3 regions of the Erwinia sp. HDF1-3R genome follow, and region 1 is predicted to be linked to each of the others. Evidence: predicted binding sites of a transcription regulator. Region 1 holds the regulator's gene; each other region holds the start of a gene.
The links. Region 1 encodes PurR, which represses purine synthesis genes. Its sites were predicted from a motif close to CANGCAAACGTTTGCNTG; they were not measured.

Region 1 (3,598 bases):
CCTGCGGGAAGGGAAGCAGGGCATTCGAGACAACAATCGGATACAGCGCACCGTTCGCCAGGGCAATGCCGCAGAACGGCAGCAGCAGCGCATACACAGAGGGGGTCGCCTGCTGAGCCGCGATAAAAAATGCAATAATGCTCAGGCTGTACAGGCCAAGCAGCCAGGGCAGAAGTGAGCCGCCTTCCGTACGCTTAAGCAGGGTTCGACAGCCATAGCCGCCGGTCAGAAAGGCCAGCGTCTGAGGGAAGTAGCTCAGGCCAATGCTGCCAGGTGACATGCCCAGCGCGGATAAGATAAACGGCGAACCGGTCAGCCAGGCAAAGAAGCTGGCAGAGCAGGCGGCGTACATCAGCACGTTACCGCTGTAAACAGGAGATTTCAGCAGGGTTAGAAAACCCGTCTTCTTATCGCCTTTTTTTGGCATAACGCGTGGTGTTGCTGTCAAAAAGAGCGTGCAAACCAGCAGTAGTAGCGTAATGACCATCAGGGCAATAAAAATTGCGCGCCAGCCGAAATGGTTGAGCAGCCAGGCGCCTAGCAGGGGAGCCAGTGCCGGAGAGAGTGCTACCAGCGGCATGATTGTGGCAAAAACCTTGCTGGCCTGGGTGGCGGAATAGCGGTCAATCACCAGCGCCTGCCAGGTTACGGCGGCCGCGCAGATGCCAATGGCCTGCACAAAGCGCAGCACCAGCAGAAGGGTGGCATTGTGCACCCACCACATTCCGGCACAGCTGATGGCAAACAGGCTCAGACCCATTAGCAGCACCGGACGACGGCCGATTCGATCGGAGAGAGGGCCCCATATCAGCTGCGCACAGGCAAAGCCCGCCAGAAAGAGACTCAGGCTGGCACCGATAGCTCCCGCGTCGGTTTGCAGATCCTGCTGCATCAGCGTAAAGGCAGGCAGATACATATCGGTGGCCAGAAAGCCGATGACGCTAAGCAGCGCCAGGTAAAGGGTAAAAAGTTTTGCAGGCATTTTTTTGCTCTTAATTTCAGAAGAATATAACGGCGCAGAGTGTAAGTGCGTGTCAGAGTCGTTGTGAAACGCTAATATTTGTCCATTGCGTTCAAAAAATTTGCAGGCAGAAAATGTGGTCAGAACATTCCCTCGAAGTGATTGATGCCGTTGCCCGAAATGGCAGCTTTACCGCCGCTGCTGCTGAGCTGCACCGGGTCCCCTCCGCTATCAGCTATACCGTACGTCAGCTGGAAGAGTGGCTGGCCGTTCCGCTGTTTACACGCCGTCATCGCGATGTCGAACTGACCGAGGCGGGACGCTACTTCATTCAGGAGGGGCGGAGCGTAATCAAAAAAATGCTTGCCACCCGGCGTCAGTGCCAGCAGGTAGCAAACGGCTGGCGCGGGCAGCTAAATATCGCCGTAGACAGGATAGTGAAACCCCAGCGCACCCGGCAGCTGGTTGTCGATTTCTACCGTCATTTCCCGGATATGGAATTACACCTTTCCCCGGAGGTGTTTAATGGCGTGTGGGATGCGCTGGCGGATGGCCGGGTAGATGTGGCGATTGGCGCAACTCAGGCAATACCCGTTGGCGGGCGCTTTGCCTTTCGCAATATGGGCGCGCTGAACTGGCGCTGTGTGGTTAGCGCCCGCCATCCTTTGACAGAAATCTCAGGACCGGTCAGCGAGGAAGCCATCCGCGAATGGCCCTCTCTGACGCTGGAAGACACGTCCCGCGCGCTGCCCAAACGCACTACCTGGACGCTGGATAATCAGCGTCGGCTGGTGGTGCCCGATTGGGAAAGCGCTGCGGACTGCCTGCTGGCCGGGCTTTGCGTCGGAATGGTGCCAGGACATTTTGCCCGTCCGCTGCTGAGCAGCGGCGCACTGACGGAACTTGTGCTCACCGCGACATTTCCCGACAGCCCCTGCTGCGTCAGCTGGTCGCAGCAGCAGGCCAGCCCCGCGCTGGGCTGGCTGCTCGACTATCTTGGCGACACCGGGACGCTCAATAATGAGTGGCTGAACGAGGGGGCAGAGGAGTGAGCAGGCGGCTAATGGCGTTAGCGGCGATAGTCTACAAAGGGACCATCCGCCACTGAACGACGCTCGATCAGGCTGGGATGAACTTCAATCGTCTGTGGCTCCTCACGCTTGCTGGTAATACGATCCAGCAGCATTTCAAAGGCCGTTTCGCCCAGCCTCTCTTTTGGCTGGTGAACGGTGGTCAGGGCAGGGGTGAAGTAGCGCGCGTTGCGCACGTTATCATAGCCGATGACCGAGATATCCTGGGGTACGCGCAGACCCATCTCATCAGCGGCACAAATCGCCCCCATCGCCATAATATCGCCGCCGCAGAATACGGCGGTAGGACGCTGCTTCTGGGATAAAATTTGCTGCATGGCACGATAGCCAGATTCGGGTTCGAAATCACCCTGTACCCGCCACTCATCGCGCAGGGTGATCCCCGCTTCGGATAGCGCCTTTAGAAAACCGGCATGACGGCCACCGCCGGTGTTACGTTCCAGCTGACCGGGAATGACGCCAATATCGCGATGGCCGCGCTCAATCAGATAGCGGCCTGCCAGATAACCCCCCTCAAAGGCGTTATCCAGCACCGTATCCGTAAAATCACCGCGTGACTCGCTCCAGTCCATGACGACCATAGGAATATTTCGGTTATCTTCAAGCATCTGGATCAGTTCATCAGGATACTCGGAGCACATCACCAGCAGGCCATCGACGCGCTTTTGCGCCATCATTGACAGATACGCCTGCTGTTTGACCAGATCGTTGTGCGCATTGCCCAGAATCAGGGTGTAACCGCTGGCAAAGCAGCTGTTCTCCACGGCTTCAATAATCTCGGCAAAGTAGGGCGCCTCGCTGGACGTTGCCAGCAGGCCGATGGTCCGGGTGTGATTAACCTTGAGACTGCGGGCGACGGCACTTGGCGAATAATGCAGTTCGCGGATGGCAGTCCATACTGCTTCCCGCGTGGCTTCGGCCACAAAGCGCGTTTTATTAATGACGTGGGACACCGTGGTGGTCGACACCCCGGCGCGTTTAGCCACATCTTTGATTGTTGCCATGAAATTACTACTCCTGCACTTACCGCAACATGCTGATAAGTATATTGTTAAACGATTGCCTGAAACGGCAAAATCCGTCGCCGTTTTTTATGAATATTCGGTGGCGTCAGTAAGGAAAAGGGGGCAGTCAGCCAGGCCTGTTGCGTCGGTTGCAGACCGCGAACGCAACCCGTTGCGCAACGAAATGGAATTCTAACAAGGCTGAGCAGAGAAAACGAGATTTTTACCGCCGGGTGTGGGAAAATTGATGGCGACACAAACTGTAAGGGTATAAAGGAGTTTCTGTGGACACCGATCTGAAATTGTCTCTGCTGACCACCGGTAGTGCGCTGTTAATGATTATTATTTTCAGCTTTACCGCCGTCATGCACTAAAAAAAACAGGCCGATCGTCAGATCGGCCTGTTTTTTACTTTAGCGATATCGTGCCGCTACCGCGTCGATGGGACACTCCTCAGAAACCGACAGGCGCTTTGCTATTTCTGCGAGATAAGAGATAAAAGAATGTGCTGATCCACTTTCTAGTATTGACTAACCTAAAAT
Region 2 (3,598 bases), 1.8 Mb from region 1:
AGGGACCTCAGTGCTTCGCCGCTATATGACTGTGGGCTGCTGTTCGGTGAATGAAGCGTAATGGATTCAGGAAATTTCAGCAGGCTGGCGCTGTTTTCAAATGGCGTAGTGCGGAAGGCGGCCAGCTTACTGTTACGCGAGACGTTCAGAAGACTTTGCAACCACCGGGCAACCGCCTCGTCCACCGTTTCTCCGTCATTTACCGGTAGCCTGAGGGAATTACCGCTGCTGGTGAGCGGTAGCCCACTGGTCAGATGCCGATCGATGGCCTGCGTCATTCGATGCTGAAAGGCACGAGAAGCAGCATTACTGCTCTGCATTCCCTCGCCCCGGGCATAGACACGGGCTTTACTGCGGAAGTCTTTCCGGGTCACGCTGTCTGAAGGCTGCTCAGGCGTACGATCTGAGAAGAAGATGCGGCCTTCGAGTGATTGCGTCCCGCCTTTGGCATCATTGATGCCAGCCTTCAGCTCGCCGGAGGCGAGGATCTCAAAACCCCACGGAGACCCGTGCAGCGCTTCGGGTTTGGTATACCCTTGCGGTGCCCCAGGATTCATTGACAACAGCAGCGCGCCGTGCAGATGTTCGCGCAGTTGCTGATCGATGGATCGTCTTCTTGCCAGCAGATCGACAGGAGACTGCCGCGCGTTATCCAGCTGGTTTGGCCGGTGGCCCTCCTGCCTGAGTCGCTCAATCTGAGCGACATCCTGTTGTTCAACGGCCTGATGGAGCGCGAGCGTATTAACCGTAGAAGGGAGTGATTTAATGCCCATGTCTGGCGGCCCTGAGAAGTATGCATCCGATTAAGTGTCACATCGGGGTCGAATGTTCCCGTGCCGCCGCTTCATTTGAAATAAACTAATTTTACCGCTCTGTTCGCATTACTTTTTTTAATGTTATGGGGTTTAAGAAGGAGCATGAATTCATCCCAATCGGGCAAAAAACCTGTTTTCAACCTGCCTGTAAACCGATGAATTGCGGTTTATGTGCGCATTCGCGCAGTTTTCTGGTCAGAAGTTCTGGAAAATCCTTCCGGCTCTGAGAGAACGTTAAACCCATTCGACCTCATTTTACTTATGGTTAATGGCGCGGTTCGGTGGTAACGTCAAAGCCAGGTTATCGTTTGCGTCCGGCCTTAATCCGCCCGGATCAGACGCCTGAAAACTTGCATCTGCACAGGAAAACTATGACCCAGCACACTCCCTTGTTTGAACAGCATCAGGCCTGTGGTGCGCGAATGGTCGACTTTCACGGCTGGATGATGCCGCTGCATTACGGCTCTCAACTTGAAGAGCACCACGCGGTGCGAACCGATGCGGGGATGTTTGATGTCTCGCACATGACCATCGTCGATCTGTGCGGGGCGCGCTGTCGGGAATTCCTCCGCTATCTGCTGGCCAATGATGTCGCTAAGCTGACTCAGCCGGGCAAGGCACTCTACAGCGCCATGCTGAACGCCTCCGGTGGCGTGATAGACGATCTGATTGTTTACTTTATAACGGAGGATGCCTTCCGGCTGGTGGTGAACTCTGCCACGCGTGAAAAAGATCTCGCCTGGATAACCGAACACGCGAAGCCTTACGGCATAGCGCTAACGGTGCGTGACGATCTCTCTCTGATTGCCGTACAGGGACCGGAAGCACAGCGCAAAGCGCAGACGCTTTTCACTGATGCCCAACGTCAGGCCGTGGCGGGGATGAAACCCTTTTTTGCCGTGCAGGCGGACGATCTCTTTATTGCCACCACCGGCTATACCGGTGAGGCGGGCTACGAAATTGCCCTGCCTGACGCGCAGGCGGCTGCATTCTGGCAGGGGCTGCTGGAGGCTGGCGTGAAGCCCGCCGGGCTGGGCGCGCGTGACACGCTGCGTCTGGAGGCGGGCATGAACCTCTATGGACAGGAGATGGATGAAGGCGTCTCACCGCTGGCCGCTAATATGGGCTGGACCCTGGCTTGGCAGCCAGGCGAACGGGATTTTATTGGCCGCGAGGCGCTTGAGGCCCAGCGTGAAAGAGGCACAGAACAGCTTGTCGGGCTGGTGATGACAGAGAAAGGCGTGCTGCGTAATGGCCAGCCGGTTCACTTTACCGACGAGGCCGGTAACCTCAAAGAGGGCGTCATTACCAGCGGGTCGTTCTCGCCAACGCTGGGGTGCAGCATTGCCCTCGCGCGCGTTCCGACCGGGATCGGCGAGCGAGCGATCGTTCAGATCCGCAGCCGTGAAATGCCGGTTAAGGTGACCAAACCCGTTTTTGTTCGCGCCGGTAAGCCGGTTGCATAATATCCGATCACTTCCAGATTGCAGGAGAGCAGCGCGATGAGCAATGTGCCAAATGAACTGAAATACCGCGACAGCCACGAATGGGTGCGTAAAGAAGCCGACGGCACCTTTACCGTGGGCATTACCGAACATGCTCAGGAACTGCTGGGCGATATGGTCTTTGTCGACCTGCCGGAGCCTGGTGCCACCTTCAGCCAGGGTGACGAGTGCGCCGTGGCGGAGTCGGTTAAGGCGGCTTCCGACATTTATGCGCCGATTGATGGCGAGATTATTGAGGTTAACAGCACCCTCGACGGCGAACCGGAGCGGGTCAACAGTGACCCCTACGACGGGGGCTGGCTGTTTAAAATCCGTGCCAGCGATGCATCACAATTTGATGCACTGCTTGACGCCGATGCCTATAAAACCAGCATCGACGAATAAATCGCGATCCGCGTGGGCGAAGGCTATTTCGCCCTGCCCGCACCTCTGACCAGGCGGCGGGGGACGAGTAAGGGTCTCCCCGCCTCTCACTTCCCGACTCAGGATCCTCCGCTCATGACGCAGACCCTCAGCCAGCTTGAACATACCGGCGCGTTTATCGAACGCCATATTGGCCCTTCTCAGGCGCAGCAGGCGGCGATGCTGAATGCTATCGGTTCCCGCTCTCTCTCTGAACTGATCGGCTCCATCGTACCTGCCGATATCCAGCTGCCCGGCCCGCCCGCCGTGGGGGATGCCCTCACCGAGCATCAGGCGCTGGCGGAGCTAAAAGCGATTGCCAGCCAGAATCTGCGTTACACCTCCTATATCGGCATGGGCTATACGCCGGTGCTGACCCCGCCGGTTATTCTGCGCAATATGCTGGAAAATCCGGGGTGGTACACGGCCTATACGCCCTACCAGCCGGAGGTCTCCCAGGGGCGCCTGGAGGCGCTGCTCAACTTTCAGCAGGTCACGCTGGATCTGACCGGCCTGGACGTCGCGTCTGCTTCGCTGCTGGATGAGGCGACCGCCGCCGCTGAGGCGATGGCGATGTCAAAGCGCATCAGCAAGCTCAAATCGGCTAACCGCTTTTTTGTCGCTGAGGATATTCATCCCCAGACGCTGGACGTGGTGCGCACCCGTGCCGAAACCTTTGGCTTTGAGGTGCTGGTGGATAAGGCCGAGAGGGTACTGGATCACGAGAATATTTTTGGCGTACTGCTTCAGCAGGTGGGGACGACCGGGGAAGTACATGACTATGCCAGCCTGACTGACCAGCTGAAAAAGCGCGGCATTATCGTCTGCGTGGCTGCTGACTTTATGGCGCTGCTTCTGCTGCAGGCACCGGGGAGC
Region 3 (3,598 bases), 560 kb from region 1:
CCGTTTTTGATATAGGGCACCGAGCGATCGCGCTGTGGAATGCGATCGACAATTTCTTTTAACAGCCGGTCCTGAAGCGCCTGCTGCGACTGCATCACCGCCCTGCCGTAATCATTTTCGGCATGAAGATAGTCCAGCACGTCGGGATCGTCACGCTGGTCATCGCGCAGCCAGTAATAATTATCTGTTCGCGTATCGCCATGCAGCGTCATCTCGAAAGGTTTTTTTCTGGCTATCGGTGGTGTTTTCATCACATCTGTCCCGCTCACTAAAACATATGCACTAAGGGTGGCATGTTGCTGCGATGAATGCCAGGTAACGATAAAGTGTGATCTGAAGCACGTTCTGAAGCGATGACTATACTCATTACTCTGCCAGCAACCTCAGACCCTCGCCAGGGCGATATCAGGCAGATGTGAGGCCTGACGACGGCCCGCAGATTTTACTGCACATTTTTAAAAGGGAGCAGATATGCGCTTTAGTAATAACCCACTGTTTATCAACACCGTTTTGCTGGGTGGCACGCCTGAAGAGAAGCTGATTGCTGCGTCTAAAGCTGGCTTTCAGCAGGTTGAGCTTTGGCGTCAGGACGTGGAAAACGCGAAAGGCAATGCACAGGACGTAGGGACGTTTACCCGGGAACAAAAACTTTCTCTGACGGATTACCAGGTGCTGCTGGATTTTGACGGTGCGCCGGATGGCGAGCGTGAAGATAAGCGTAAGCTGGCCCTTAAGATGCTGGATACGGCCGTAAGCCTGGGCGCAACCACGCTACTCACCCCGGCATCTACGCATCATGCCTGCGTGGCCCATCGGGAAGAAGATGACCTGCGCTGGCTGGTGAAGGAGGCAGATAAACGTGGGCTGCGCGTGGCGTTTGAAGCGATGGCGTGGAGCACGCATATCAATACCACCGTTCAGGCATGGCAGATGGTGCAGCGAATCAATGCGCCCAACCTCGGGCTGGTCGTCGATGCGTTTCATATCTTTGCCCGCAACCGTACCATTGCCGATCTTGCGGGGATCCCGATGGAAAAGATTTTCCTCGTCCAGCTTTCAGATCTTAGCACCCTACCCGGGCAGGACCAGCTGATAGATACCGCCCGCCACAGCCGACTGCTGCCTGGCCAGGGAAATTTCCCGCTCTACACGCTGCTGGACTACCTGGAAACTCAGGGTTATGCAGGCCCGCTTGGACTGGAGGTCTTTAACGACAGCTACCACCAGCAGGCTCCTGATGAAGTTGCGAAAGAGGCGATGCACGCCCTGAAACGCTGTATTGCCCAGCGGGGCCAGTAAAACCCGCTCAGCCCGGCGGGTCGCGTAACCGCTTAGGGTAGCATAACGGCTGCAAACCCCTTCCTATGCCGGTTGGTTCGCCGCACGACCTCGTATGATTATTCGCCCCGGCCTGCCGCTGGGGCGACTGACCGTTATGCCGCTTTTGGCGTACGGGCAGACTTACGTTTGCTCGCGTTAGCGGATGCACCCTCAGCGGTTTCTTCATCCAATTCATCCGCGGATGCCTGCACGTCTGTAGGCTGCTGCTCACTCACTTCAACAGGGTCAGCGCTATCAGCCTCTGCGCGGGCAGAAGCGTGATTCGCCTCTGCTTTTGCCCCTTCCGGCATTTTGCTGGTCTTCACAATATGCTGTACGGCATCCTTGTTCTCTGCCAGGAACAGGCCAAAGGCTTCACGCTGCTGCTCATCAAGCGCCACCGGCCCTTCACTCAGCCAGTCGCTGAAGACTTCAGCCATATCAAGCATTTTATCGTAGGCGTCCGCGTCTTTTTTACTGGCGAATGTCATCTTTTCCTCACCTTTTCTAACGACAACGTATTTTATCTCAACAGCCATTCCGCTCACCTCATTTAACTGTATTTTTATACAGTATAGCAGCAGGCTTTTTTTAGCTCAAGCCCGGAAAAGCAGATGAATACGCAAACGTTTTCGTTTATACTGCGCGCGTTTTTTTCCTCCAATCAGGTAGCAACTATGACCACTCTCGGAACCGCGCTGCGCCCTGCCGCAACCCGCGTAATGCTGTTAGGATCAGGTGAACTGGGTAAGGAAGTCGCGCTGGAATGCCAGCGTCTTGGCGTCGAGGTGATTGCCGTCGATCGCTATGCCGATGCGCCCGCAATGCACGTGGCCCATCGTAGCCATGTGATCAATATGCTGGACGGCGAGGCGCTAAAATCACTCGTTGCGCTGGAGCGCCCTGACTATATCGTGCCGGAAATTGAAGCCATCGCCACGGATATGCTGGTTGAGCTGGAGAAACAGGGTCAGCATGTGGTGCCAACCGCCCGCGCGGCGCGTCTGACGATGAATCGTGAAGGTATTCGTCGCCTGGCTGCGGAAGAGCTCAGCTTACCCACCTCTTCCTATCGTTTTGCCGACAGTGAAGCCGCTTTTTTGCAGGCCGCCGATGAAATTGGCTTCCCGTGCATCATTAAGCCGGTAATGAGCTCATCGGGTAAAGGTCAGAGTTTTATCCGCGATGCCTCACAATTGAGCGCTGCCTGGCAGTATGCTCAACAGGGTGGACGGGCGGGTGCCGGACGCGTCATCGTGGAGGGCGTGGTTAAGTTCGATTTTGAAATCACCCTTTTGACCGTGAGCGCGGTTGACGGCATCCATTTTTGCGCCCCCATTGGCCACCGTCAGGAAGACGGCGACTACCGTGAGTCCTGGCAGCCGCAGCAGATGAGCGATCTGGCCTTGCAGCGCGCGCAGCAGATAGCCGAAAAAGTGGTTAGCGCCCTTGGCGGCCACGGCCTGTTTGGCGTGGAGCTGTTTGTGTGCGGCGATGAGGTGGTATTCAGCGAAGTGTCACCGCGGCCACACGATACCGGCATGGTGACGTTGATTTCTCAGGATCTCTCCGAATTTGCCCTGCACGTTCGCGCCTTCCTCGGCCTGCCGATTGGCGGGATCCGCCAGTATGGCTGCGCGGCCTCTGCGGTGATCCTTCCCGAGCTGGAGAGCGATAATGTGCGGTTTGCAAATCTCGGCGCGGTACTGGGGGCCGGTTTGCAGATCCGCCTGTTCGGTAAGCCTGAGATTCAGGGTAAGCGCAGGCTGGGCGTCGCGCTGGCGACGGGTCAGGATTGCGACGATGCCGTTCAGCGCGCTGTCGCCTGTGCGGCAGGCATTAAGGTTAGCGGCTGATACATCGAACAGATTCCGGCGGCGCAGGGCAGTCCCTGATAGCCGTTGGTGGAGCCAGTCGGATAGCCCCCATAAAGGGCCTGCCCCGTAAAACTCGCGCAGCGTGCCATGACGCTGCGCGAAGAGGCGCTACTCGAACTCGTTCCAGGAGCGTCCGTCGCGGGTGATCATCGCGACAGAAGCAACGGGCCCCCAGGTTCCTGCCTGATACGGCTTAGGTGCTTCTTTATCGGCTGCCCATGCGTCCATGATGGAGTCAACCCATTTCCAGGCCTCTTCCACCTCATCACGGCGCACGAACAGCGCCTGAATACCCCGCATGGTTTCCAGTAACAGCCGCTCATAGGCATCTGCCAGGTGCGACTGGTTAAAGGTTTCCGAGAAGCTCAGGTCCAGCTTGGTGGTTTGCAGGTTATGCTTAT

Region 2: a site for PurR is predicted at 1,113-1,130, ahead of gcvT (glycine cleavage system aminomethyltransferase GcvT). Genes of this name have one in related genera too.
Region 3: a site for PurR is predicted at 1,940-1,957, ahead of purT (formate-dependent phosphoribosylglycinamide formyltransferase). Genes of this name have one in related genera too.

Annotation. Positions count from the first base shown of each region.
Region 1 covers NZ_CP155071.1:2,175,403-2,179,000, forward strand. The annotation lists gene punC (purine nucleoside transporter PunC) at 1-982, opposite strand, end outside; gene punR (DNA-binding transcriptional activator PunR) at 1,096-2,013, shown strand; gene purR (HTH-type transcriptional repressor PurR) at 2,031-3,056, opposite strand; gene AAGR22_RS10040 (YnhF family membrane protein) at 3,341-3,430, shown strand.
Region 2 covers NZ_CP155071.1:4,018,973-4,022,570, reverse strand. The annotation lists gene AAGR22_RS18195 (hypothetical protein) at 1-773, opposite strand, end outside; gene gcvT (glycine cleavage system aminomethyltransferase GcvT) at 1,187-2,281, shown strand; gene gcvH (glycine cleavage system protein GcvH) at 2,318-2,704, shown strand; gene gcvP (aminomethyl-transferring glycine dehydrogenase) at 2,819-3,598, shown strand, end outside.
Region 3 covers NZ_CP155071.1:2,732,409-2,736,006, forward strand. The annotation lists gene AAGR22_RS12520 (prolyl oligopeptidase family serine peptidase) at 1-251, opposite strand, end outside; gene AAGR22_RS12525 (sugar phosphate isomerase/epimerase family protein) at 472-1,299, shown strand; gene AAGR22_RS12530 (YebG family protein) at 1,434-1,859, opposite strand; gene purT (formate-dependent phosphoribosylglycinamide formyltransferase) at 1,998-3,176, shown strand; gene zwf (glucose-6-phosphate dehydrogenase) at 3,306-3,598, opposite strand, start outside.